3 regions of the Paenibacillus salivarius genome follow, and region 2 is predicted to be linked to each of the others. Evidence: predicted binding sites of a transcription regulator. Region 2 holds the regulator's gene; each other region holds the start of a gene.
What was found. The regulator NrdR, encoded in region 2, represses ribonucleotide reductase genes. The targets are predictions, from matches to a motif close to AACACNATATATNGTGTT.

Region 1: nrdD (anaerobic ribonucleoside-triphosphate reductase) is a predicted target of NrdR. The motif match lies at 1,014-1,031, and genes of this name have one in related genera.
Region 3: ACSFXJ_RS17170 (adenosylcobalamin-dependent ribonucleoside-diphosphate reductase) is a predicted target of NrdR. The motif match lies at 2,699-2,716, and genes of this name have one in related genera.

The regions. Positions count from the first base shown of each region.
Region 1 covers NZ_CP195592.1:4,645,898-4,655,567, reverse strand. Annotated here, with positions in the region: tRNA gene ACSFXJ_RS21530 (tRNA-Arg) at 1-8, shown strand, start outside; tRNA gene ACSFXJ_RS21525 (tRNA-Leu) at 43-122, shown strand; gene ACSFXJ_RS21520 (class I SAM-dependent methyltransferase) at 257-988, shown strand; gene nrdD (anaerobic ribonucleoside-triphosphate reductase) at 1,137-3,317, shown strand; gene nrdG (anaerobic ribonucleoside-triphosphate reductase activating protein) at 3,323-3,826, shown strand; gene ACSFXJ_RS21505 (nucleoside deaminase) at 3,973-4,452, shown strand; gene ACSFXJ_RS21500 (response regulator transcription factor) at 4,477-6,084, opposite strand; gene ACSFXJ_RS21495 (sensor histidine kinase) at 6,118-7,848, opposite strand; gene ACSFXJ_RS21490 (ABC transporter substrate-binding protein) at 8,165-9,511, shown strand.
Region 2 covers NZ_CP195592.1:3,862,097-3,871,766, reverse strand. Annotated here, with positions in the region: gene mutM (DNA-formamidopyrimidine glycosylase) at 172-1,047, shown strand; gene coaE (dephospho-CoA kinase) at 1,044-1,640, shown strand; gene ACSFXJ_RS17895 (lytic transglycosylase domain-containing protein) at 1,637-2,200, shown strand; gene ACSFXJ_RS17890 (small, acid-soluble spore protein, alpha/beta type) at 2,276-2,497, opposite strand; gene nrdR (transcriptional regulator NrdR) at 2,634-3,104, shown strand; gene ACSFXJ_RS17880 (RrF2 family transcriptional regulator) at 3,229-3,630, shown strand; gene ACSFXJ_RS17875 (class I SAM-dependent methyltransferase) at 3,732-4,445, shown strand; gene ACSFXJ_RS17870 (phosphate ABC transporter substrate-binding protein) at 4,686-5,645, shown strand; gene pstC (phosphate ABC transporter permease subunit PstC) at 5,725-6,627, shown strand; gene pstA (phosphate ABC transporter permease PstA) at 6,624-7,511, shown strand; gene pstB (phosphate ABC transporter ATP-binding protein PstB) at 7,521-8,279, shown strand; gene baiCD (bile acid Fe-S flavoenzyme BaiCD) at 8,340-9,670, opposite strand, start outside.
Region 3 covers NZ_CP195592.1:3,726,142-3,735,811, forward strand. Annotated here, with positions in the region: gene ACSFXJ_RS17170 (adenosylcobalamin-dependent ribonucleoside-diphosphate reductase) at 1-2,485, opposite strand, end outside; gene ACSFXJ_RS17175 (DEAD/DEAH box helicase) at 2,998-4,779, shown strand; gene ACSFXJ_RS17180 (YqhG family protein) at 4,785-5,729, shown strand; gene ACSFXJ_RS17185 (hypothetical protein) at 5,924-6,937, shown strand; gene ACSFXJ_RS17190 (YqzE family protein) at 7,098-7,310, opposite strand; gene ACSFXJ_RS17195 (N-acetylmuramoyl-L-alanine amidase family protein) at 7,490-8,200, shown strand; gene ACSFXJ_RS17200 (putative ABC transporter permease) at 8,434-9,000, opposite strand; gene ACSFXJ_RS17205 (hypothetical protein) at 9,100-9,670, opposite strand, start outside.

The DNA of each region.
Region 1 (9,670 bases), 780 kb from region 2:
GCACGCCATTATAACTCGCTTTAAGAAAATAAATATTTATATGCCGGTGTGGCGGAATTGGCAGACGCGCGCGACTCAAAATCGTGAGGGAAACCGTGGGGGTTCGAGTCCCTTCACCGGCATCACGCAAACAGGTTTGTAAATTGCTTTTGAAGCAGTTTACAAGCCTGTTTTTATTTGCATTGCCCCTCAATTTCTAACCGTTTAGAATGTATAGATAAAGTTTTCGATAGTAATCGTTAAGGAGGTTGATTGCATGAAACAAAATAGCTATGATAATCCGGGTTTCTTTGCGAAATACAGCCAGATGCCCCGTTCCATAGGAGGACTTGATGCTGCCGGGGAGTGGTCCGTTTTTCGGGCGATGCTTCCGGAGCTTCGGGACAAAAAAGTGCTTGATCTCGGTTGCGGTTATGGTTGGCACAGCAGATATGTCCGGGAGCATGATGCCAGGTTCGTGGTAGGTTTGGATCTCTCTGAAAAAATGCTGGAGCGTGCCAGAACCATGACCCAGGATGACCAAATTCAGTATCGGCGGAGCGCAATTGAAGATATCAATTATTCCGAAGGGGAGTTTGACCTGGTGATCAGTTCCCTCGCACTCCATTATGTTGAAGATTTTGATAGCATCTGCCGAAAAGTTTATCGCTGTCTCGCCCCCGGCGGTTCTTTCGTGTATTCGGTGGAGCATCCGGTGTATACCGCGCTTCCGGAACAAGACTGGGTTTACGGCAAGCAGGGAGAGAAGTTGCATTGGCCGGTCGATCGTTATCATGAAGAAGGGCCGCGAAATGCCAGATTTCTTGATCATGATGTCGTTAAGTATCACCGAAGTATTGCGACACAGGTAAATGCGCTTATTCATTCGGGATTCCGAATTCGGGAAATGTCCGAACTTAAGCCGGAAGAACATCGGGTCGAGCAGGATCCGGAATGGCGGGATGCAAACCGGAGACCCATCTTTTTGTTGATCGCAGCTGATAAATAAGGGAAAAGTAGATCTGTTTAACGGTAACACTATATATAGTAGTATTTTGCCTTCGGCAGTGTTCAGAATCACTGTAAGTTGATTTTTATTAAGGTATACTCTCTTAGTCGAATACCTGATAATAAAATCACTACGAAGGATGAATTTAATGATAGTTATTAAGCGAGACGGTTCAGAGGTAGCTTTCAATCAACAGAAAATCATCGATGCGATTTGCGCGGCCATGAATAGTACCAAGAAAAAAGGCGACTCTGAATTGGCACAAAAGATAGCCGACAAGGTGACGCGGAAAATTTCCAAGCTGGAGAAGGTGGATATCGAACATATTCAGGATGAAGTTCAATCCGCCCTGATGAATAGCAGAAGGAAAGACGCTGCCGAGGCCTACATCGGCTATCGTGAAGTAAGAACCTTGAAACGGCGCGAACGCAGCAGCCTGGACAAAAAGGTTCTCGGGCTTCTGGAGCTCACGAATGAAGAGGTATTGAAAGAAAACTCCAATAAGGACGGAGCCACCATTCCGACGCAGCGCGATTTGCTGGCAGGCATTATGGCCAAGGATTTCGCCCAAACTTACATGATCCCAAAACGGGTCGTGGAAGCCCACAACAGCGGGGATCTGCATTTTCACGACCAGGATTACAGCCCGTATTTCCCCATTTACAACTGCATGCTGATCGACTTAAAGGGGATGCTCAAGAACGGCTTCAAGCTCGGCAACGCCCAGATCGAAACCCCGAAGTCCATAACTACCGCTACGGCCATTACCGCCCAGATAATCGCGCAGGTAGCGAGCCACATCTATGGCGGAAATACGATTAATGAAATCGACGTTATCTTGGCCCCATATGTATTAGAGTCTTTTAAAAAGCACTATCGCAAAGGCCTGCAATGGCTGTACATGCTGGAAGGCGATGAAATCGAAGCCCTGGATATCTCCTGGGAAAACGAAGGTTTACATAAGAAGTATCCGCGTTGTCTTGAATATGCCAAAAACCTGACCGAGAAGGAAACCTATGATGCTTTTCAATCGCTCGAATATGAAATCAATACGCTGGTCAGCGCCAACGGACAAACGCCTTTCAGCACGTTCGGCTTTGGCCGGGGGGTGTCATGGGCCGAGCGGCAAATCCAAATTGCCATTTTGCAAAACCGAATCCGCGGGCTGGGAAGGGACGGGAAAACCGCGATTTTCCCTAAGCTGATCTTCGGCTTGGAAGAGGGCGTCAATTTGAAGCCCGGGGATCCGAATTACGATATCAAACAGTTGGCCTTAAGATGCAGTACATTACGGATGTATCCCGACATTATTTCCGTGCCGAAGGTCAAAGAAATTACCGGGTCTTTCAAGTTTCCGATGGGCTGCCGCTCTTTTTTGGGCAGATATGAAGAGAACGGGGAGGAAATGCACGACGGCCGGTTCAACATGGGGGTGGTGACCGCCAATTTACCTCGGATTGCGATCAAAGCGAACGGCTCGGAAGAGACCTTTTACCGCCTATTGGATGAACTTTTGGAAGTGTGCAAGGAAGGGCTGATGTATCGCATCGAACGCTTAAAGGGAGTCAAAGCTAAAGTTGCCCCCATATTGTATATGGAAGGAGCGGCCGGCAGCCGGCTTCAACCGGAGGACACGATTGATCACCTGCTTGAGAACGGCAGAGCCAGCATTTCATTGGGTTATATCGGGATCCATGAAACGATGATGGCTTTGTACGGTACTTGTCTATTTGACGACGAGGAATTGCGGAAAAAAGGGGTGCAAATCGTTCGGTACCTGAGCGATAAAGCCGAGCAATGGAAGCTGGAAACCGGCTACGGCTTCAGCCTGTACTCCACGCCGGCGGAATCCTTATGCTACCGGTTCTGCAAGCTGGACGAGGAGAAGTTCGGCAGGATGGAGGGAGTCACGGACAAAGGATATTATACGAACTCCTTCCATCTCGATGTGAACAAGAAAGTGACCCCGTTTGAAAAAATCCAGTTCGAGAAGGATTACCCGCAGTACGCGAACGGCGGATTTATCACGTATTGCGAATTCGACTCGCTGGTCAACAATCCGGAGGCGCTGGAAGCGGTATGGGACTATGCTTATGAACGGGTGCCTTATTTCGGGACGAACACGCCGACGGACAAATGTCTGGAATGCGGGTTTGAAGGGGAGTTTGAAGCAACCAATACCGGCTTTGAATGTCCGAACTGCGGCAATGCCAATCCGAAAACCTCTTCCGTCATACGGCGCTGCTGCGGGTATTTATCGGAGCCAAGCCAGCGTCCGTTTAATGCGGGCAAGCAAAAAGAAGTACTCTCCCGCGTGAAGCATATGTGAGTCTTATGTACATCGCGGACTATAAAAGATTTGACGTCATCAATGGAAGAGGACTTCGGCATTCCATATTTACATCAGGCTGTACGCATCACTGCAAGGGCTGCTTTAATGCGGCTACATGGAACTTTAATTACGGAGAGCCTTATACCATGGAGTTGGAAGAACGGATCATTGGCGATTTGAATATGCCGGACGTCAATATAGCCGGTCTGTCCATACTAGGCGGCGAGCCGTTTCAAAACGTGGAGGGGCTGCTCGGGCTTGTCTCCAGGGTACGGAGCGAGTGCAGCGGCAAGGATATCTGGATCTGGTCCGGATATACGTTTGAAGAAATCATCGAAGACGAAAGCAGACGGGAACTACTGACCTGTTGCGATGTTCTTATCGATGGGAAATTCATCCTGGAGCGGCGCAACCTGAAACTAAAATGGAGGGGCTCCGACAACCAGCGCGTTATTGACGTGAAGGAAAGCTTGCGAACCATGCAGGCTGTGCCGATGCCCATTTAAGTGCGTGTTACACCTCTAATGTCTAAAGTAACGGCCCTCGTCTTGAAGCCAAGACGGGGGCTTTTGGTTTGGCCCCGCGGAATATTAATGTTATGGGAAAAGGAATATAATAACTCGAGATCCCAAAATAAAGGAGAACGAAGCCGATGACGGATAAAGACCATGAACAGTGGATGGAAAAAGCGATTACCGAGGCGACGGAGAATGTGGCCCAGGGCGAGGGAGGCCCCTTCGGGGCGATTATCGTCAAAGACGGGCAAGTGATCGGAAAAGGGCGGAATTCGGTAACCTCGTTGAACGATCCTACGGCGCATGCCGAGGTCCAGGCGATCCGTGAGGCGTGCCGTCATTTGAACGACTTCGAGTTAAAGGGCTGCGTGATCTATACCAGTTGCGAGCCCTGTCCGATGTGCCTTGGGGCGATTTATTGGTCGCGTCCGGACGCCGTTTATTATGCGGGCACGAAGGAGGATGCCGCTGCCATCGGATTTGACGATCAATTCATCTATGAACAGATCGCCAAGCCGAAGAAGGATCGTTCCATACCGATGATACAGATTCAAACCCAAGACCATTTGCGGCCTTTTCATACCTGGAGAGCATCGAGCGGCAAAATAGAATATTGAAGCGCCCACGGATACTTTCCAGCATTATGACTCCGCTCTTTGCATATATTCCCGCGGGGAAACTCCCTCGACCTTTTTGAAAACTTTGCTGAAATAAAAGGCGCTCTCATAACCCAACCGCTGCGAAATTTCGTAGACCCGGCCATCTCCGCGCAGCATCATTTCCTTGGCGGCCGCGATTTTGGCCTCCGTCACGTATTCCACAAAGCTGACTTTTGCGGTTTTGGCAAACAGATGGCTCAAGTAATTGGGGCTGAAATTGAAAATATCCGCAACATGGTTGAGGGACAGCTTGCTGTCCAGATTCCGTTTGATGTACTCCTGCACATGTCGGACTACCTGCTCCTTATAGCTCTGCTTTCTGGAGGACAGCACCTCGCAGCAGCCGTCGCGGAATTGCACGAGCCAATCGACCACGCCGTCCATCGTATGCTTTTGATAAATCGCACGGTAGCCTTCCGGTTCGTTACCGAAAATATGCTCGACCATATTCTCTCCGTCCGAGAGGAGGGAAGTCGCCATATACAGCAAGTTGCACGCGGCGTCCGTCGCGGGCACCAACAGTTCGGGATGCCCGTCGAAGCTCGAGATCAGTTTGGAAATGAGCGCGTTCAAGGCCTGAATATCCATTTCTTCGAAGGCGCGGCGAATTTCCGAGCGGTACGACGAAAAATCGAAGAGGGAGGAATCCGTCCAGGCCGGTTTATCCTGAGAAAAGAAGACGAAGGATTGTTCATGAACCGCGGCGGGCAACACTTTTCTCGCCGCCAAATAGCTCTCCCGCAGCAGATAAGGATCGTCGACGGCAAATCCGGCGCCTCCGATAATCGTCACATTGAAGTATTTGTGGAGCAGCGTGCTCATGTCGTGCAGCCGATGCTCGACCTCGTTAAGCCATCTCTTCGGGTCAACCGCGGGGACGGGCAGCGTGACGGCAAAGTTCCTCAGATCCAGGCTCGTCACGTAACAGATTCCCGATGCTGCCAGCGTATCTTTCGCCATTTGAACCGTGCTGGTACACAAAGCGACCAGTTTGTCTCCGCGCGGCGGCACGCTGTCCGGACCGAGAATGCGGCAGGTGCAAACCAGATAGGCGGGCGCATCCAGTTCGAGTTCAAGGTCCTCTTTTTGCAGGAGATATTGGTCTCTGCATTCGAACAATTGATTGAACAAACGGATGAAAAATTTGTCCCGGAGTCCTTGTAAATTACTGCGGTAAAGCAGGTTTGGAGGCAGTTCCTCGTGCGTGTATTCCTTTAGAACCTTAATCGCCCTATGGATCGACTCCTTCAGCGTTTCCGGCGTCAGTTCCAGCTTCACCAGATAATCGACCGCCTGCACTTCGATGGCGCTGCGCGCATATTCAAACTCTTCATAGCTGGTCAGGATAATGAAAAGGGGGAGCCGTCCATGTTTTTTTCGCACGGAAGTCGCCACCTCCAGGCCGCTTTTGATCGGCATTTTGATATCGGTCAAAACAATGTCGGGCCGCAGGGCTTCGATCATTTCTTCCGCCTGGGCGCCATTGTGCGCAACGCCAACGATCTCGATCTGGTGGTCTTCCCATCTCAACATCGATTGGAGGCCGATACAAACCAGGGCTTCGTCGTCGGCGATCAGCAATTTAATCATTAAGCTCACCTCGCAGTGTTCTTGATTGTGTCATCAATATTCACTCTTCCGGTAGGGAATCAACATTTTCATTTTGGTGTAAACCCCTTGCAAACTCTCGATAGATAGGCCGTATCTATCGCCGAAAGTCAGCTTCAACCGTTCGTTCACGCTGCGGAGCCCAACCTTCTCGAACATTCCCTTCGGTTCCTGTTCCCGCGAAGAGAGGATGCCGGTAATTTGCTCCTGGCTCAAGCCGATCCCGTCATCCTCGATCGTCACGCCCACATCCCCATGGCCGATTCGCTCGATCGTTACGATAATATGGCCTTTGCCTTTCGGTTCAATGCCATGGAAGATGGCGTTCTCCACCAGCGGCTGCAAAGTAAAACGGGGGATCAAACAGGACAATAGATCCGCGTTCTCAAATCGCGATTCCATCGTAATATTGTTCCCGTACCGATACTTCTGGATTAGGAAGTAGTCGTCCAGCAAGCCGAGCTCGTCTCCCAGAGCCACCAACTTGCGGGGATCCTTGGCGATGCTTCGCAGCAGCCTGGATAGCGAGGTGGTCATCTCCGCGATTCCGGTTGCATTCTGGATCGTGGCCATCCATTTGATCGAATTCAGCGTATTGTACAGGAAGTGCGGATTGATCTGGCTTTGGAGCATCCGGTATTCCAGATCCTGTTTCTGCTTCTCATCCGCCAGGCGGGTTTCCATTAAGGCGACGATGTCTTGGGACAGGCGGTTAATCCCCCGGCCTACATCGCCTAGCTCGCTGTTCCATTCAATATTCCGGTCGATCAGAAAATTGCCCTGGGCAATCTTATCGATCCGTTTTTTTAATTTTTCTACAGGAAGGCTGATCGTACGCGTCAGGTAGTATGTAATGAAGGCGCTAAGTACGATGACGAGAACCACGACTCCAAGCACCAGCAAAAGCCAGATATTCATTTGCGGGAGAATTTCTTTTTCCGATAACGTCTGCGAGAGAGTTATGCCGGGCCTTATCTGGTAAGAAACCGCGATTCGCCGTTCTTTTCCGTCCGCGGCAAGCAAGGACACATCGGTAAGGTTGCCGCTGACCCCGTCCGTCTTGTAGCCGGAAACCCGATAGTCGGCGGAAGAAGGGACAACCTTGCCGTCCTCGATATCGTAATGCTGATCGCCGAGGCTCAGCAGCAATTGGGAATCCGGGGGTAAAGCATAGCCGTTCAGCTTGTCGGTAATCACCGATACATTCGCAAGCAGGTATACGGTCCCGATCCGGGCGGAACGCTCTCCGTAAATCGGCAGCACAAACGGAATGGCGCTGGAGCCCGACAGCGGATCCTTGATGACCCGCTCCCATTCCTCGGTCGAGTCTTCCGTTAATCCGGGCAGAGTGTGGATATTATGGAGAGTTAACGGCATAGACGCGCTGACCAGATTATCCACTTGAAAAAATTTGTTCTTGTGGTCCGTAACGATCAACCTGCGCACGTAGCCGTTCGAACGGTTGATGCGGAAATCCTCCTGCATGGAAGCGAAAACGTGAACGGCATCCATGGAGCTGGCGTCCGGTGATGTGAAATATTCCGTCAGCAGCGTATTCGTTTTGGAATTCGTGCTGCATGTCATGGCCAGCAGGGACAGGTTCAGTAAATCCTGTTCGATGATATGGGATACCAGCTGCAGGTTGAATTCGGTGGCCTGAATGGTTGTTTTCCGCTGGAAATAAGCAATCAGTTCATAGCTGACATAGGACATGAGAGTCGTGATAAGCAGAGCAAAGGCCGCCATGAGCAGGATAACGCGGCTCTTGATGGTGGATTTCCTTCTCGTGGGGGATCACCTCTTCCGAGAGAAATAAAGCGTTTTCATAGATCATAGCACGATTCGGGGGCCTCGTCACAGGGAGGGGAAACAGAAACCAACATTTTTCCATGAATAAATCACAATTTTACAGGTTCAGGCAAGGCGGGTTTCAACGAAATAGAAAAGTGAATGATTTTGATTCAAAAAATGTATGCCCTTTCATCGCGATATCCTTTACGATACATGTAGATTCGGTGTTGCCGGATCAGGCTTTGATATCTAGAGGAAAAGGGGTTAAGAAATGAGACTGAAAAGAATCTTAGGCATTACCCTGGCAACGATTCTTTCGATCGGTTTGCTCGCAGGATGTTCAGGCAAAAACGGAAACAGCGCCGATAACGGAAAGCAAAATGCGAACAATTCTGCAACCGTTTCCAACGATGCGGGCGGAGCCGGCAAAGATCCCGTAACGATAAAATGGGCGCTATGGGATTGGGAAGCCACCGCTTATTACCAGCCTTTGATCGATGCATACAAGAAAGCCAACCCTAACGTAAACATCGAGTATGTCGATCTGGGCTCCACCGATTATATGACCATGCTGAGTACCCAACTTTCCGGTGGTGCCGACCTGGATGTTCTGACGATTAAAGATATTCCCGGCTATGCCAACCTCGTGAAACAAAACCATTTGGAACCGCTGAAGGGCTACATGGGAGAACAAGGGATCGACGCATCCAAATACGGCGGCACGGTAGAACAAATTCAAGTAGGCGAAGAAGTTTATGCGCTTCCTTTCCGCAGCGATTTTTGGCTGATCTACTATAACAAGGATTTGTTCGACAAAGCGGGCGTTCCTTATCCGAGCAACGATATGACACTGGATCAATATGATGAGCTGGCCAGAAAGATGACCTCCGGGAGCGGGGCCGAAAAAGTATACGGAGCCCACTACCATACCTGGCGCAGCGCGGTTCAATTGTTCGGCATTCTTGACGGGCAGCACACGATTCTTGACGGGGAATACGACTTCTTGAAGCCGACGTACGAACGGATTTTGAAAGAGCAGGAGGACGGCATCGTGATGGATTATGCCACCCTGAAAACATCCAGCACGCATTACTCCGGCGTCTTCTATAACAATTCCGTCGCGATGATGAATATGGGCAGCTGGTTCATTGCCACCCAAATCGAGAAAGTCAAGAGCGGAGAGTCGCAAGCCAAGAACTGGGGCATCGTGAAATATCCTCATCCGGATGGCGTTGAACCGGGGACCACGCTCGGTACCATTACTTCCCTGGCCGTCAATCAAAAGTCCAAAAACAAGGAAGCGGCGCTGGATTTCATGAAATTCGTCACCGGGGAAGAAGGCGCGGCCGTGATCGCTTCCACGGGGACCATTCCGGCGATTAAAACGGACGAAGTCGTAAATTCGATCTCCTCCATCGAGGGCTTCCCGAGCGATGAAAACAGCAAGGCGGCTTTGACGACGGCGAAGACGTATCTGGAAATGCCGATGCACGAGAAGAGCGCGGACATCGAAGTGATCCTGAACGAAGTGCATGACAGCATCATGACCAAGAATACGACGATCGACAAAGGCTTGGCGGATATGAAAACGCGGGTGCAGCAGGTTTTGAATAACTAGCTAGTATGCGGGTGTAAATAGGGCGGGCTTGTCCCGCCCTTATTTTAGAAAGGTTATTTTCGGGGCTCCCCCGCAAAGGAATCGGATGAAGCTGCGGATCCGTACGTGACTTTGCGGTTTTTTTGTCCCCGGAAGCTTGTCATAGCCAGAAGGGTTTGG
Region 2 (9,670 bases):
TAGAGGGAAAAGTTCCTGTTAAAAGGCGAGTTTTGAGGAGTTAAGCGTGTTTTCAGCGGAATTAACGGGAGGATTTCCCTTTAATATTGGATTTCGACGATTTCCTGCGAAATTAGAGGGAAGTTTTCCGGTTAATCAGTGTAATTAAGATAAAATCGAGGTGAAACACCCATGCCGGAATTACCGGAGGTAGAGACGGTCAGACGAACATTGACCGGGTTAATTGTCGGCAAAACGATTCAATCGGTAACGGTATCGCTGGCGCGGATTATTCAACGGCCTGACGATATCAGACGGTTCGAAATGGAACTTGCGGGTCACCGCATTTTAGAAGTCGGCCGCAGGGGCAAGTTTCTGCGGATTATTATGGACGGAATTGTATTGGTCTCCCATCTGCGGATGGAAGGGCGATACGGACTGTACCAAAGCGGCGATCCCGTTGAAAAGCACACGCATGTCATTTTTCATTTTACGGACGGGACGGAACTGCGGTATAAGGACGTTCGCCAGTTCGGAACGATGCATTTATTTCTTCCCGGGGAAGAATTTATTTATAAACCGCTGGTCAAACTGGGACTGGAGCCGTTGGACGAATCATTTACGCCGGAGGCATTCCGGAAAGCGATCGCCAAGCGGACGACGAAAATCAAACCCGCGCTGCTCAACCAGGAATATGTTGTTGGACTAGGGAATATTTATGTGGATGAAGCGCTGTTCCGCGCGGGGATTCATCCCGAGCGGACGGCGAACACGCTCTCTTCCGAGGAGCTGGACAGGCTCTATGATGCGATTCTGGCTACTCTCCGCGAAGCGGTGGAAGCCGGGGGCTCATCCATAAAGTCCTACGTTAACGGTCAGGGAGAAATGGGAATGTTTCAGCATTCGCTCAAAGTTTACGGACGTGAGGGAGAGCCCTGCCTCAATTGCGGACAACCTTTGGTGAAGACGGTGGTTGGGGGGCGGGGAACGCATTTTTGTTCGGGCTGCCAGCCTTCGGCTCCGTCCAAATCAGCGAACCGCAAATCCGGAAATGGAGTGAGACGATGAATATCGGGTTAACCGGAGGAATTGCAACCGGTAAAAGCACGGTATCACAAATGTTGGTGAAGCGGGGGGCCGCTTTGATCGACGCAGACGTTATTGCCAGGGAAATCATGGAGCCCGGTCATCCCGTACTTGCCAAGGTAGCCGAGCATTTTGGACAGACCGTACTGCTCCCGGACGGACAGCTTAACCGCAAAAAATTGGGCGCCATCGTGTTCTCCGATCCGGGCGAACGAAAAGCGCTGGAAGCGATCACGCATCCGGCGATTCGCCAGGAGATGAAACGGCGGATGTCCGAACTGGAAGCGGCAAACCCCCACCGGCTCGTCGTTGCGGATATTCCATTGTTATATGAGTCGGGGCTGGAAGTGCTTTATGACGAGATTATGGTGGTTTATGTTCCGCGAAACTTGCAGCTTAAGCGATTGATGGAAAGGGACGACCTGTCCCTCGAAGAAGCTGAAGCAAGGCTTCGGGCGCAAATGGACATCGAAATGAAAAGAGAGAAGGCGGATATTTTGATTGATAACAGTCTGGGAAGGGAAGAAACAGAACTTCAAATAGACGACTTCTGGCGCAGTAAAGGTTTAGCATGAGGTGGCTCAGGAAAAAAAGGGTGCTGCTTCTGCTGCTCCTCGGATTTATCGTTTTCCTATTTTTTAATTCCGCATGGCTCACACTGATTTATCCGATTTATTATAAAGAAGAAATCCGGCTGCATGCCCGGAATAATGATTTGGACCCGTTTATGGTAGCGGCGATTATCAAGGTGGAGTCTAAATATAATTCGGAGGCCGAATCAAGAAAAGGTGCTCTAGGCATTATGCAGATCATGCCCGATACGGCAAAGTGGATTGTTGAAAAGGCTAAAATGGAAGATGTGCCCCTAGATCGTTTAAAAGTGGAACCCGCTGTGAATATTCAGATCGGAACATGGTATTTAAAGTGGCTTTCCGAGCAATTCGACGGAAATATGATTAAAGTAATCGCCGCTTATAACGCAGGACCGACCAATGTGAAAAATTGGATCAATAGCGGACGTTGGGACGGCCGGCTTGAGACCGCCGAAGATATTCCCTTCGTTGAAACAAGGCATTATGTACAGCGGGTGTCCCATTATTATAAGCAGTACTCCAATATTTATGAGGATTTCTAGCGGGAGTTGGCGGCCAACAAAAGGGGAAGCATAAACAGCAGCGCTGTCTATGCTTCCCCGTGTCCGCCGGTTTGATTATTGGAATTGACCTGCGAGCTGTTGCTCGGCCAGAGTCACCAAACGTTTGGTAATGAAACCACCGATCGAACCGTTTTCGTAAGAAGTCAGGTTACCTGCATATCCGTCTTGAGGGAAATTAATACCAAGCTCTTGGGCTACTTCGAATTTCATTTGTTCCAGAGCACCAGAGGCTTGTCTAACCACCAGGTTATTCGAAGAGTTGTTGTTTTGGGCCATGATGTTCACCTCCTTGCGGTTGGTAACAGTATTATGCTCGATGAAGTGAAAGTTCATTACCTCTTTTTAAAGAGAATTTTTGGAATTTTGGAATGATGATAAGATTAAAGAGCTTCCGGAAAGGAGGGCCTTTCTTTTGAGATGCCCGTACTGCGATTATTTAGGGACCAAGGTTCTGGATTCGAGGCCGGCCAATGAAAACCGTTCTATCCGGCGCCGCCGGGAATGCGAAAAATGCAATCGCCGATTTACCACGTTTGAGATGGTTGAGGAGATGCCTCTGATCGTGATCAAAAAGGGTGGTAGCCGCGAGGAATTTAGCCGCGAAAAAATGCTTAGAGGCTTGATTCGTGCCTGCGAGAAACGTCCGGTGTCGGTTGAACAGCTGGAATCGATCGTTTCCGAGGTGGAGCGTTCTCTCCGCCAATCCGCCAATGCCGAAGTGGAAAGCCAACAAATCGGAGAATTGGTCATGGAGCAGTTGTACCCGGTAGATGAAGTTGCTTATGTCCGCTTTGCTTCCGTTTATCGCCAGTTTAAAGATATCAATATGTTTATGAAAGAGCTGAAGGGATTGCTGTCCAAAAACAGCACTGACAATGACTAAGAGGCTTTGACGAAACGATCGGATCCGGATTCCATGGGTTCGGTCGTTTTATTTTGACAAGTAGAATTAACAAAGGGTATTATAGATACGTGAAGTCTTTAATTACGAGGAGATCAGGATTGAAATGAAATATTCAAAAGCGACGAATTATGCCCTTCATACCATGCTCTATTTGATCGCCTTCTCGCCGGACAAACCGGTAGGCGTTCAGCAGTTGGCCGACAAGCAAAATGTATCCCCCACCTACCTTTCAAAAATACTTACGAAGCTGGTCAAAGCGGGATTGATCGAGTCGGCTTCGGGAGCGGGAGGGGGATACCGGACGAAAAAAGGGAAAGAGGACATTTCCTTTCTGGACGTCATTTATGCGATCGAAGGTTCAACTTCGCTGTTTGAATGTTGCGGCAGCGGGAATTCCGATTGCGTTATCCATCGAGTGATGATGGAGGCTGAAGGAGCCATGGAGCAGCATCTGAAGAATACCAAAATCATCGATTTGGTGGATCGGTCAAAATTGTCCTTGTAAGTTCAAGGACAATAAATTTATTGCTTAATTACGGATATTATATAACTTTTAAATCTACAATAAAAAAGAAGGGATCGAATCTCGTGAACAATGATTATTCAATGTCCGGCGGCGGGCCGGAGGAAGGGATTATGTCTTTGCTCAAGCCTTTGCCCGGGGAGCGAATCTTGGACCTCGGCTGCGGGTTGGGAGGATATTCCGCAGAGATTGCAGCGGCTGGAGCAATTCCCACAGGGATCGATTTTTCGGAGGAGATGGTGAATCAGGCCAGACGGAAATATCCCGATCTCGATTTTCAAGTGGAAGATGCACATACTTACCGGACTGATGTCCGGTTTGACGCCGTCTTTTCCAATGCGGCTTTGCACTGGATGAAGAATGCGCCGGCCGTCGCCCTTTCGATTTGGCACGCCTTGAGGCCGGGCGGCAGGTTCGTGGCCGAATTCGCCGGAAGCGGTAATATCGCCGCGCTAACCTCCGCCATAAAACAAGCGTTGGAATCGCATGGTTATGTGTGGGAGGGACGCAATCCATGGTATCACCCCACCATCGGGGAATACGCTAGCCTGCTGGAACAGACAGGCTTTCGCATCATGTCGGCGCAGCATTTCGACAGGCCAACGCCTTTAAAGGCAGCTTCGGGAGTCCGGTTTTGGCTGGATAAGTTCGCCCATTACTTTTTTGCGGATGTCTCCCCGGCAGATCTGGCGTCGGTTTACCAAGCGATTGAGGATCAGGTAAAGCCCCATCTTTATAAAGAAGGCCAGTGGTTGTTGGATACCAGCAGGATCCGTATCATAGCCATCAAGATATAAATTTCAAACGATTGAAGTTTCAGCGAGAAGCACCCGTTAACCGCAGAGATGCGGGGAATGGAGTGCTTTTTCGTCGTGTTGGGCAAATTACAAGCAAGAAGCGCTTAAATTTCTATGGTTTTCACCTTTTTTTGAGTAAATCTATTATTTTACACTGCGTTTACAAAACAAAAACATAGGATTGATACTTGGGTTCTATAATCGGTTTTGTACAAACAAATCAAGGGGGAAACCTGAACAATGAAAAAAAGTTTGGTATTGGTAATGTCTTTGATTTTGACGTTGGCTTTGGCGGCATGCGGTCAAAATAACAACAAAACAAATAACGGCGCAGGTAACGACAGCGCTTCGGGTAACACCACGAATTCCGCATCGGCGGCGAACGGCGGCAACGCGGCTTCCGAGCTGGAAGGTTCGATTTTGGCGGTTGGTTCTTCCGCATTGCAACCATTGGTGGACCAAGTTTCCAAGAAGTTCATGGACCAAAACGCAAAGGTATCGATTCAAGTTCAAGGCGGCGGCAGCGGTACTGGTTTGACGCAAGTTTCCGGCGGGCAAGCGGATATCGGTAACTCCGACGTATTTGCCGAAGAGAAGCTGGAAGCGGCTCAAGCAAGCGAATTGGTAGACCATCAAGTTGCGGTTGTAGCTATGGCGGCTGTCGTGAACCCGGATGTAACGATCGACAACCTGACGAAAGATCAATTGGTTCAAATCTTCACCGGTAAAATCACGAACTGGAAAGACGTAGGCGGCCCGGATCAAAAAATCCAAATCGTCAACAGACCGTCCAGCTCGGGTACACGTGCTACTTTTGAAAAATATGCCCTCGGAACCAAAACGGATGACCTCGAAGGAGCAATCCAAGAGGACTCCTCGGGTACGGTTAAAAAGCTTGTTGCCGAAACCCCTGGAGCGATCGGTTACCTGGCGCTTTCCTACCTGGACGACAAAGTGAAAACCGTGAAGTACGAAGGCGTTGAAGCTACTGTAGACAACGTGGCGAACGGAACTTATCCTGTATGGGCATATGAACATATGTATACAAAAGGCGAACCGAATGAAATCGTAAAAGCGTTCCTTGATTATATCGTATCGGATGAAGTGCAAGGCGATGAAGGCGATGTTGTAGAACTTGGCTATATTCCGATCAAGAAAATGCAAGTGACACGCGACGTTGACGGCAATATCACGAAATAATAATTCGGATATCATCATTCGGCAAGACAAGAGGCGGATTCTTCTGCCTCTTTCTGTGCTGTAAAAAAGGAGAGGTCTCATGGCTCAGTCCAGAGAAAAGCAGAAAATTAAACAGCACATTATCGAAGAGTGGACTGGTAAGGTTTTTACCTCCTTATGTATTGTGCTTTTGGTTGTGACGATTTTTTCCCTCGTCTATTTTGTCGCTACCAAGGGTTTAAGTTCGTTTTTTAAAAACGGAATTTCCTTTGGGGAGATTTTTGGCAGCACGAAATGGAAGCCGGACGGAGAGCCGCCTTTCTTTGGTGCCTTGCCCTTTATTGTCGGTTCTTTCAGTACGTCGATTCTCGCGGCGATCATCGCCGCACCGCTCAGCATTTGCGCGGCGTTGTTCATGGTCGAAATTATGCCGAAAGTCGGCAGAAAATATTTGCAGCCTGCGATTGAACTGTTGGCCGGGATTCCGTCCGTGGTGTACGGCTTTGTCGGATTAAGCGTGATCGTGCCCTTTTACCGGGATATTTTTCCGGGGCAAGGTCTCGGGATCGCTGCCGGGGCAAGCGTGCTTTCCATTATGATCCTGCCGACGATGACCTCGATCGCGACCGATGCGCTCGCGGCGCTTCCGTCCGGACTGAAGGAAGGATCCTATGCGCTCGGGGCCACAAGATGGCAAACGTTGGCGCGTACGGTCATCCCGACCACGCTTCCGGCGCTGATGACCGGGGTTGTACTTGGCATGGCCCGGGCATTCGGCGAAGCGCTTGCCGTGCAGATGGTGATCGGGAATGCGCCGCATATACCGAAGTCCTTGTTCGAATCGACTTCGACGTTGACAAGCGTCATTACGCTTAGTATGGGGAACACCGTCATGGGCTCCGTACAAAACAATGTGCTTTGGACGCTGGCATTAATTTTGATGATGATGACCTTCGTGTTTGTCTTCATTGTCCGCTGGCTTGAGAGGAGGGCAAATCGATGAGCGCCAAAACCGCAGATAAAATCGCCACCGCCGTCATTATCGGTTTTGCAGGCATTATCATGCTGATTATGGCCGGTTTACTCGGCTTTATTCTCGTTCGCGGCCTCGGTCATATCAGCTTCGATTTCCTGACTTCGGCGCCGCAGACGATCAAGGCGGGCGGAGGGATCGGACCGCAGCTGTTCAACTCCCTGTTCCTGCTCGTGCTGACGATGATCATTACGATTCCGCTCGGTCTGGGTGCGGGCATCTATATGAGCGAATACGCCAAGCCGGGAAAAGTCACCAACTTTATCCGTTTGATCGTGGAGGTATTGTCTTCGTTTCCGTCGATCGTGGTCGGCTTGTTCGGTTTGCTTGTTTTCGTGAACGTGTTCGGATTCGGCTTCTCGCTGTTCTCGGGCGCGCTCGCGTTAACGGTGTTCAACCTGCCGCTGATGGTCCGGATCACGGAGCAAGGGATGGCCAGTGTGCCGCAGTCGCAGAAAGAAGCAAGCTTGGCTTTGGGCTTATCCAAATGGAAAACGATCAAATCCGTGATGCTGCCGATCGCTTTGCCCGTCATTTTGACCGGTACGATATTGGCGGCAGGCCGGGTGTTCGGTGAGGCGGCAGCCCTGCTGTTTACCGCGGGCATGAGCAGCCCGAGACTGGACTTCGGGAACTGGAACCCGCTAAGCCCGACATCGCCGCTGAATCCGTTCCGCCCTGCGGAAACGTTGGCCGTCCATATCTGGAAAATCAACTCGGAGGGGCTCGCACCGGATGCTCCGGAAATTGCGGCCGGCGCTTCGGCCGTCCTGATTATTACCGTGCTGCTCTTCAACTTGTTGGCAAGATGGGTAGGCCGCCTGCTGCACAAGAAATTCACGGCTACGAAATAGGAGGACTCTATGCAAACAATCGAATTGTCCACCAAGGATTTGAGCGTATTCTATGGGGAAAAGCAAGCGGTCAAGAACATTTCTCTCGATTTCTCATCCAAGCAGGTGACGGCTTTGATCGGTCCTTCGGGATGCGGTAAATCGACGTTTCTTCGCAGTTTGAACCGGATGAACGACTTGATCGGCGGCGCGCGGATTACCGGTGAAATATGGATCGGGGATGAAAACATCAATGATCCGTCGACGGACGTCGTCCTGCTTCGGCAAAAAATCGGCATGGTTTGGCAGCGCCCGAATCCGTTCCATAAATCGATCTATGAAAATATCGCGTTTGGCCCGCGTTATCACGGCATCAAAGACAAAAAGAAGCTCGATCAAATCGTGGAAGAGTCGCTGACCAAGGCGGCCCTATGGGAAGAGACCAAGGACCGGCTGCACCGCTCGGCGTTGTCGTTGTCCGGCGGGCAGCAGCAGCGGCTTTGCATCGCAAGATCGATCGCGGTCAATCCGAGCATCATCCTGATGGATGAGCCCGCATCCGCGCTGGATCCGGTGTCGAGCGCGAAAATCGAGGAATTGATTTACGATTTGAAGCAGGATTACTGCATTATCATCGTGACGCACAACATGCATCAGGCAGCCCGGGTATCTGAAAAAACGGCTTTCTTCCTGATGGGGGAATTGGTGGAGTACGATGACACAAGCAAAATGTTTACGAATCCTACGGACAAACGAACGGATGATTATATTTCCGGAAGATTTGGCTAAACGGACGAAAAACCCGGTCGGCATCATGCCGACCGGGTTTATTGCTGTTGTTCGCAGGTATTAGATCGCTCTAGCTGTTCTTGCCGCTTCCCAGATGGCGTTCAACGCCCGGCGGGCCTGTCTGGCGTCGCCGACGATATGGTAAGGAATGCTTAGCCGCTCCATGCACTCGATCAGACTTTGTTTGTCCCGCGAGCGTGATCCGACAGCCAGGACGACAAAATCGGCAGGCAGAGTTATTTTATCCCCGGATTGATCGACCGTGACGCGGTCCGGCCCGATGGCGAGGCATTTGCTGTTTGTGATCAGCTCTACGCCATGTCCATAAAGGCTTTCCATAACGCATATTTTGCGAAGGAGACCCAAATCCGCGGCAACCTCCGCCTGCATCTCGACTACGGTTACTTTTTGCCCGCGCTCGACGAGCAATTCGGCCACTTCAAGGCCGACCAGCCCGCCGCCGATAATGACGATATTACCGGTAGGACGAACCGTTCCCCACAGCACGTCATGCGAATTCACGACATGCGGTAGCTCGGTCCCTTCGACGGGAAGGGTTACCGGTGCCGAACCGGTGGCGAGTATGACTTCGTCAGGCGCGATCTCGCGGATCAAATCCGGCGTAACCTCGGTATCAAGCCGGATGTCAACGCCTGCGCGCTTGGCCGCTTCGCCCATGGAGACGGCAGCCTGCATCATTTCTCCCTTGCGTGGCGCCGCACCGGCGATATAGAGCTGCCCGCCGAGCGTCGAGCTTTTCTCGCACAGGATCGGGACGTGGCCGCGGCGCTTAAGCGTAACGGCCGCCTCCAGACCGGCCGGCCCGCCGCCGGCGATCAGGACGCGTTTTGAACGCTCGGCCGGTATCAGTTCATATTCCCGTTCCCTGCCGGTGGAGGGATTAAACATACAGCTGATAAACGGCACATCCGGGTTCACGAAGGCATCGAAACACCCTTGGTCGCAGCCGACGCATTTGATGATTTCGGCTTCGCGGCCGCTTTCCGCCTTGACGCAAAACTCCGGATCCGCGAGCTGGGACCGGCCGATCGCCACCAAGTCGGCCAAGCCTTCGGCAATAATCCTGTCGGCTACGGCAGGGTCGTTGATACGGCCGACCGCGATCACGGGAATGCCGACAACGGCTTTGATTTGCGCCGCATTGTCGACGTTAAATCCCACCGGTAGATCGATCGGCGGCACCTCATATTTGATGGCGGCCCCGGCGGGTACGCCCCGCGACACATTGACGGCATCGATGCCGGCCTGCTCGGCCAGCACGCAGAACGCCTTCATATCCTCCAGCGTAAGTCCGCCAGGCAAATCCTCGATTGCTGAAATGCGCATGAGAATCGGGAAATCCGGCCCGACAGTTTGCCGGATCGCCCGGA
Region 3 (9,670 bases), 140 kb from region 2:
CAACATGCTCTTCATGATGCGCCACGGTGGCTGCAACCGGAGCGGGATCGTGGTCGTCGTACGGACCGTTTTGCACGTGAGTTTCCAGTGCTTTGGCGACCGCGTCGGCGATCGAGTCTACCCGGTTCGGACCGAAGCCGACCGCGCCGGAGCCGCCGATGCCTTTCAGGTGCTTGATCAGCAGTTCCACCTTGTGGCCGTGATCCCCGTAACGCAGGAACAAGGAGCAGACGCGGCCCAAGGCTTCCGCCATCGCGAACACGTCGGAGCCCGCTTTCCCTACGTTCAGGAAGATTTCGCTCGGAATGCCGTTCAGATCGTTGATCGTGATATACGCCATGCCGAACGGCGTGTTGATTTTATAAGTCGCCCCGTGAAGCACTTGAGGGCGTTTTTTGTATTGTTTGTCGACTACCGGCTGTTTGCCTGGTTCCGGAGAAACCGCCAATGTTGAGCTGATTCCGTTCAACGCTTCCTTCTCGGCGTCCGAAGCCGGAGCAGCCTCAGCGGTGCCTGCGCCGGACACGGCCGCTTTATCTTCCGCCTTGTCTTCCTTCTTCTCGGTTTGAAGCACTTGAACATCGCGGCTGCCGTCACGGTAGATCGTTACGCCTTTGCAGCCAAGGTCGAACGCCAGCTCATACAGACGCTTCGTCTCTTCGACCGTGAAATCGGCCGGGCAGTTGGCGGTTTTCGAAATCGAGCTGTCCACCCAGCGCTGAATGGCGGCTTGCACGCGAATATGATCCTCAGCCGACAAACTCATCGCCGTTACAAAGTAATCCGGCAGTTCTTCACCCGGATGGGCGTCCATCCATTCCTGCGCGATCGGCACGAATTGCTCGTCGAAGCCGAGCCGGCTTTGACGGTAATATTTGAAGGCAAAGTACGGCTCGATCCCCGTGGACGTTCCCACCATGGTTCCCGTGCTGCCCGTCGGCGCCTGGGTAATGATCGTGACGTTACGGACGCCCTTTTCGCGGATCGCTTCGCCGACCTCCGGATACACCTCGGTCATTACCTTCATAAATCCGCTTTGCAAATATTTGTCCGCTTCGAATGCCGGGAATGACCCCTTCTCGGCGGCGATATCGGCGGATGCCAGATAAGCTTCCTTCGCGATAAAGCCGTACAGCTTGTCGAGGAATTCCAGCGATTCCGGGCTGCCGTAACGGATGTTCAGCTTGATCATCAGCTCGGCGAGGCCCATCGTTCCGAGACCTACGCGGCGCTCTTTCTTCTGGTTTTTCTCGTTTTCTTCAAAATGGTACGGCGTTTTATTAATAACATTGTCCAGGAACCGTACCGAGTAACGGGTCGTCGTCGCCAGTTCGTCCCAGGCCACATCGTGTTTCTCTTCATCGTAGAACTTGGACAAGTTCATTGCGGACAGGTTACATACGCCCCAGCCCGGAAGCCCCTGCTCGCCGCACGGATTCGTGCAGATAATCGGGTTGAAATACCAGCTGTTGGACATTTGATTGTAGTATTCCATGAATACGACGCCCGGTTCGGCCGATTTCCATGCCGACTCGATGATCGTATGCCATACGTCACGGGCTTTCACGGTCCGGAAATGGACCACTTTGCGTCCGGCCGCTTTCCATTTCTCCAGATCTCCGTCCCAGATCTCATTGTAGTTTTCTTCCGTCGTGTCCGGGAATACGAGATCCCAATCCAGATCCTCCTTCACGGCCTTCATGAAGGCATTGCTGACGCATACCGACAGGTTGGCGTTCGTGACTTGGCCCATCGTTTGTTTGACGGTAATAAAATCAAGCAAATCCGGATGCCAGTCGTTGATCATCAGCATCAGCGCGCCGCGGCGGCTGCCGCCTTGCTCGATCAAACCGGTCGTGTAGCTGAACAAACCGCCCCAGCTTACCGCACCGCTCGAAGATCCGTTCACGCCTTTGACCACGGCCCGGCGCGGACGCAGCGAGCTCAGGTTGATGCCCACGCCGCCGCCTCTGGCCATAATTTCCGTCATTTCCGACAAGGTTTCCATAATGCCGCCGCGGCTATCCTTCGGCGAAGGAATCACGTAGCAGTTGAACAGCGTCAGTTCGTCGCTCGCTCCCGCACCGGCCGCGATCCGTCCCCCGGGCACCAGTTTCCAATCGTCGAGAATATAACGGAATTTTTCCTGCCATTCCGCCTGCTTTTCAGGCGTTTCTTCCACCGAAGCCATCGCTCCGGCAAGCCGGTCCCACATTTCTTCCGGGGTTTTCTCGATATTCAGCGTCAGCTTTTCCACATCGGTTTCGACCAGTTCGCCTTTGCGGGTTTTAACCGTTACCGTACGCCCTTTCCGGGAAACGACTTCACCGACCTCCTTGGTCGGGAACTTCGGATCGTCTTTGGTCAGAACAAGAACGACGTCACCCACCTTGGCATGACTCGGATCGGCATCCTTCCACGCGTAACGATCCAGAAAGATTTTCTCGCTTAGCCCTTCCAGGCGCTGTTTTGGCTTGGTTTTCAAAGAAAACGACCTCCTCAAAAATTTTAAGCATATGCTTTCGGAACAGGTCCGGTTTCGGATCTCTTTCGGAAACATACGCGAACAAAAAAATACCGGCCGCCGGCTGACTGCAAACCGCTTTCGAATCCGGACCAAATTCCGCCGTTTTCAAGCCGTTTTATATCAACCTTTAACCGTCATGCACACAATAGAAACGGTATATAATATGTACAAATCACAATATATTGTGTGCGAATACCATTATACTATACAATATCTCGTTGTACAGTCATCGACTTTGAAATTTAGGCGATAAAAAGCGGACAAGCCGATTCGATCGTCATTTTCCTTCGAAATCCTCTCTTTTTTGATCATCCCGCTTTGAAACCGGACATGAAATTTCCAATCCCGCACCCTCCAAGACTTCATTACTTCCCGACATGGAATTCAAGATTCGATAGCCAAAGTTATGAAGTTTCCCGTTTTCGTCCATACTACACCTAACTCTGCAAGCAAAAGGGAGGTTTTACATCTTGAAACCGCATCCCCCGGGCAATTCCGCCGATTCCGCAACCTTTTCCCCCGTCGCCGTTCAATTCGATCCTAGCTGGTACGACGATCTGGAAGCCCGCTTGAACAAAGGCGGCCCATGGGACGATTGGAAGCTGTTCAACCTCGCCGGCCAGGCCGAAGCCGCTTCGCTCGTGACGAGTTTTGAAGAAATGCTCTGCTTGAAGCACCTGCCCGAAGAGCAGGTCACGCCGTTGCCTCACCAGACCGAGACGGCCCGCAAAGTGCTCTTTGAGATGCGCGGGCGCGCGATTTTGGCCGATGAAGTAGGTTTGGGCAAAACGATCGAAGCCGGCCTGATTCTGAAAGAATATATTGTCCGCGGCCTTGTCCGCAAAGTGCTCATTCTCGTTCCCGCCTCCCTCGTTCTCCAATGGGTCCGCGAGCTGAATCAAAAATTCAACATTCCCGCGGTCGCGCAAAAAAAAGAGTACTCCTGGCAAAACGACGTCGTCGTTGCCTCCATGGATACCGCCAAACGCGATCCGCACAAGGAGATTTTGCTGGGGAATGAATACGATATGGTCATCGTGGACGAGGCGCACAAGCTCAAGAACAAGAAAACGACCAACTATCAATTCATGCTGAAGCTCCGCAAAAAATACTGCTTGCTGCTCACCGCCACTCCGGTTCAAAACGACCTTAGCGAACTTTTCAACCTGATTACCCTGCTTAAGCCGGGTCAACTCGGCGGGCAGAACGATTTTTCCGCCAACTTCGTGATCGACAAGCGCGTGCCGAAGAACGAAGGCCAGCTCAAGGACGAGCTCGCCAAAATCATGATCCGAAACCGCCGCGGAGACGGAGAGCTGCAGTTTACGAAACGCAACGTAAAAAATATACATGTCGAGCTTTCGCCCGAAGAAAAGCAATTGTATGACGGCGTCACTTCCTTTGTCAAAGACCAATATCAGGCATCCGGCGGGGATTTTAGCAGCATGCTGTCGCTCGTCACCCTGCAGCGGGAGGTATGCAGCAGCCGGGACGCGGTGTTCGTCACGCTGGTCAACCTGTCGAAGAAGCTGGCTCCCGATTCGCCCCTGCGCGATAAAATCTGGGATCTCGTCGGCATTATCAAGACGATTACGGCAAACAGCAAGGCCGAGAAGGCCATGGAGCTGATCCAGGGCATGGATGACAAAGTGATTATTTTTACCGAATACCGGGCAACCCAGGAGTACCTCCTGAATTATTTCCGCGCCAGAAACATGACGGCCGTCCCTTACCGCGGAGGCATGAACCGGGGCAAAAAAGACTGGATGATGGACCTCTTCCGCGGCCGGGCCCAGGTCATGATCGCCACCGAAGCCGGGGGCGAAGGCATCAATCTGCAATTTTGCCATCAGATGATCAATTTTGACCTGCCCTGGAATCCCATGCGCGTCGAGCAGCGGATCGGCCGGGTACACCGGCTGGGCCAAAAGAACGACGTTCACATCTATAACTTGTCCACCAAGGGAACGATCGAGGAGCATATCCTGAATCTGCTGCACGAGAAAATCAACATGTTCGAGATGGTTATCGGCCAGCTGGACGTCATTCTGGAACGGTTTGAGAAGAAGGATTCCCTGGAAAAAAGCATTTACAAAATTTTGCTGGAATCCGCAAACGACGAGGAAATCGCCAGCCGGGTCGATTCGCTCGGACGCTCCCTGGATTCGATACGTGCGGAAATAGACGCCGAAGCGGGGAGTCCCGATTCCGGCGGCGGCGATACCGGATTACAAAAGCTGTTGGGAGGCTGACGGACATGACCATGACCCGCGAACAGATCCGCGATTTCGTCATGACCTATCTGGAAACGACGGAGTGCAAGTTTTTGGAGAAGTCTCCGCATCATGTGACGGTGAAACTGTCCCCGCGCGCGGACCGGGACCTGACCAACCGTCCGTATTATTGGGGCTTTATCGAGCGAACGGGCGCGGAGCCGGAGACGATGACGTTTTCGTTCATTTTTGACCCGGAGCGGCATAAAGAAATGCAGGAGAAGGCCGAGGCTTTGAAACCCAAGAACGAGACTGCTGCGGAGGATCCGCTGCTTGCCCGCCATTTTGGGGCGGTCCGGCCTCTCCCCATCCTCGGACCCGGGCGGATTCAACAAGAGGAACTCCATTTCGGGAGCCCGCGTCTCAAGCAGATTTTTGCGGCCGCCCGGCAAGGGGGCCGCAGCGTTTACTTGTTCGAGGACCCCGGCCCCCTTCAACGCTCTACCTTGATCCCGGCCGCCTACGAGCCTTGGCTCGGCGTTCGCTTCAAAATCGAGTTCTGCTGCGACATGAAACGCGATGAGCTGCATTTTATGGGCGTGTCGCTGCAGAACGGCCAAATCGACGAGAACTTCGCCGCCAGGCTGACCGGCAAAAACCTGGTGCCTCTGATGCCGGAAAATATGCACATCTTGCCGGCCCGCCTTTCCCTTGCCGACGGTCGAACCGCGCTCGAGAACAACATCTCCGGAAAAGTGCAAGGTTACGACAGCTCCTGGGCCGACGAAGCCCGGGACCGCCTGAACGAAGAACTGGCGCTGATCGACGCCTACTATAAAGACCTGCTTCTTGATCCGGATGAAGAACGCAAGCAGGCCGTCCAAGAACAGTACGAGGCGCGCAAAGAGGAAATCCGCTGGCAGTATGAGCCGAGAATTGTCGTATCGGCGCTCGGCAGCGGCATCTTTCACCTGCGTTCGCCGGGTTAAGCAAAACAGGGCATAAGCTGACGCGTCTCGATATGAGACCGCAAAAATAGAACGTCCGAATCCCGAGGACGCCCGACAGATTGCAGCAACCTTTTCGATTAGGCGCGGATACAATGGACAAGCAGGCAGACGACTGCCGCCGGAGGACAAGGAAATGCCTCCGATTCCCATCAGAATGACAGGTGATCCATGCGATGAAAATCAGGAAACGATATAGAAGGAATACGGATACCCGCAAAAGGCTGGTATTTATGACGAAAATGCTGCTTTGTGCCGCGATCGTCGTTCCCCCGCTTTCTTGGAGTGCGGGGGAACCTCTCGCAAGAGCGGCGGCAACCGGTACTGTCGCAGCGGCAGCGAACTTGAGCCCGGCCCCGCAGGAGCTAAGAAGCTTTGCCGAGGAGACCGTGCGGCGGCTTGCGGGTACCGCCCCGTTTACCGCCTGGTCCGACGCGAAGACGATCATCGAACCGCTCGGACCGGGCACTCATAGCTGGCTTGTCTCCGTCCAGCCGAGCGGCGCCGCTCCGGGTTCCGCCACATCCGGATACCTGATCATTTCGGCAACGGATAGCGGAGAGTACATGCTCGTAGAGTATGGAATCGGTCCGGAATCGTTGTATAATTTGTCCGCATTGTTAACAACGAAACCGTCGGTCCAGACCAAGACGCAATCGGCAAACAAGATGAAAATCGAAAAGCTGTATGCCGGTCCGACTCTTGCTCTATGGAAACTGAGCAGCTTGGATTCAAAGCTAGAGCCGGTGCAATTCTTTGATGCCGCAACTGGCGAACTGCTGCCGGAAACCTCCGACAGCTTGAAAAGCCAGGCCGCCGATTACTCGCCTCCGTTCCTGGCGGCGGGAAGCCGGAGGCAAGGCTTGTCCCCGGCAAATCCCGTTTATACCGGTTCGGGCTTCGATCCGTACGACAACATTTTGTGGATGACCAAAAAAGCGATGACCATCAAAAAGCAGTCCTTCGACAACCTGTTGCAAGCAGCCGAACGTCTGCTGTTCGTGTCCGCCGGACCTAAACGCACCTATTCCGTTCCTTTGCCTGTTTTCGGTTATCAAACATGGACTGCCGACCGCGACTCAATCACCTATGCGCTCACCGGTACCGAATCCTCCCCGCGTTGGATTGCGCTTGACGCCTTGATGGGCGCCGGATACTTTGTGCAATACGACGGAAACGCAGATCTTTAACCTTTCCTCCAGCCATCATAATCTTCCCCCTGTTCCGGCGTCAGCACCTCGCTGACGCTGGAGCAGAAATATATTCAGTTCTTCATTTTCAGCCACGCAAAAAAGACCGCCCTCCATGTCACGTAAAGACAAAAAGCAGCGATCTCATGAGTTGACTATTTCAAATTTGCCGTGAAGAATTCCGGCTCTCCCTCCGCCGTTTTCGCGGAAGTTGTCCGAACCAGAGCGATATCGAGAACGGAATCATCCCGAACCAGCGGCTTGACCACGATTCCTTAAGTCTGGCCTTTTCCTTTCGGATGTCACGCGGCGTCTCCACATAATCGACAACCCGTTCCGTAATGTACTTGACGAGCTCGTCCCCTTTTGCCATATGCGCAGCCCCCCTTAAGTAGCCTTGAAGTATTCTTATTTTGCACAGATTACGCGATTTATAAACAACACCCGGGAGGATGGAGAATCGTGTGCATGTTTTTCGGACAATGGATAAACCTATAAAAAAGAGCTCAAGTTAACCTCGATAAATTCGACTTGAAGGGTGATACCATGCGCATGACACATATAACGATCCTATTTGCCGCAGTGCTTTTCGTGACGAGCCTCAGTAATTATACTCCCTTCGCCTCCGCCATGGGCTTTAGCGACGACAATCAAAACGATTTCCGCCATGCCTTCCCCGAGCCGGTCATTCTCATCGATGTTGGGCACGGGGGTATCGACGGCGGCACTTCCTACAAACAATTTCTCGAAAAAGACATTAATCTCGCCATCGGGAAACGCCTTTATTTGGTGCTGAAAAGCCACGGATATCAAGCGATATTGAACCGCACGGGGGACTACGCGCTTAGCGACGACAACCGCTGGCATAACAGCCGCTCCAGGCATATGAGGGACCTGGCTCAACGCAAGGAACTGAGCAAGCAAGTGCCATCGGAGATCGTCGTCAGCCTGCACGTGAATTGGGGCCGGAACAAAATAAAACGGGGACCTCTGGTTCTGCATCAAAACGAAGGCAGAAGCGCCATGCTTGCCGACTTTATCCAGCACTCCCTTGGGGACATGTACGAGATCCGCGGAAACAGGCTCCCGGAACTGGGCAAGCCCTTCTACTTACTCAAGCACGCGGCCTGCCCGGCAGTCATCGTCGAAACCGGGTTTATCAGCAATGCCGAGGATCGCAGCATGCTCGTCAGTCCCATCGGCCAGCAAAAAATCGCGGACTCCATCTATGAAGGAATCGCCGCTTACTTTGCGGCTATCTAACTTGTCCGTCTCCCGCTAACGGAAACCACCGCCGTTATTTTCCATATCATCGCCCTTTTTCGGTTTTTACGGAAACCAGCGCCCTTATTTCCCCTTGAACTTGCTATTGGTCTGCAAAACCAGGCAAATAAGGGCTTACAGTTCCGTTAAAACTCCAAAACAACATATTTTCGTCCAATAACGGCTCTGAGTTCCGTTAAGGCCTGGGCCGTCCGTCCGGAGCCCACCGGTTTTTAAGCCGCATCCCGACCCTGAACCCAGGACCATCGTCTGGTGAAGGCCGTCCAGGCCAAATCGGCAAAGAACAGCAAAAACAACAACGGCCCGGCGATTTCCCACGCGGGTCTCAGGTGCTCGTAAGCCTTCTGCATCAACGGGTGCAGATAATAAAGGAACACAAGTGACAATACTCCCCAATAGAGCGAAAAGCGCACACAAATATGGCCTGAAATCTGCCCCTTTTTCCCCGAATAATCCCACCATTTTTTGCCGAACAGCCCGAAAAGCATAACTCCGCTCACATACTCGACCGCTGTAGGAATGGCGATGCAGAGCAGCATCCGCGGTACCGGGTGATGAACCCATCCGGCCGCCAGCAGAAGCAGCAAAGGCGCAACGCCGTACATCGGTTTATACGGCCCTTTCATGAAACCGTCCTTCCAGAACACGCCCGACGTAAAGAGACTATATACATTTTCCAGAACCCAGCCGAAAAACGAATAGGCCAGAAAATAAAAAAGCAACTCCGGGAGCATCATCGCCTCAACCGTCCTTCCGTATCCATATTTTCCTAAATCCATCCCCTCCTAGTATGACGGTCTCCGCCCACATTATGCGCACACTAAAAAGCCCCTTCCGCTAGTAACGGCCAGGGGCATGAATTCAATCTGGTTCGTCCATCAACTATTCGCCAGTTTTCGTATTTCCCCGGCAAGCCTTCCATTTACGGGATACACGCTTTCCAAGTAGTTCAAAATCGCCAGCGCCGATTCGGGCACGCGGCTGTATCCGAGCATCATTCCATCCAGAAGTCCGGCGAACAACGGAAATCTTTTTTCTAATCGACGTTCATTACCGAAGGGATCCGGAAAATAATTGGTCTCCCGCTCAAGCAGATGCAGCACGGACAGAATGGAGTCGATCGCGTGCCCCTGTACGAATCGGAGCGCCGACAGCTTTTCTCCCCTTGCGAAACGCAAAAGCCCGACATACAAATTGGTTAACGCTTCATTAAGCGCAAAATCCAACCCGCTTTTTCGGATACTCGGAATTTTTCCCGGATTCTCATTAGGAATGCTCTTCTCATTCGCCGCCGGACTTTTCCATACGATTCTTCCGCCTTTGTACGGGATATCTTTCAATTCCCACTCCTCGAAAATGGCATACTCTCCGTAAATTCCGTCTTCGAACAAAATTTTATAGCCGTCATCCGTATTCTTGAAAGAATAAGCTAATGGATGCACATCCTCC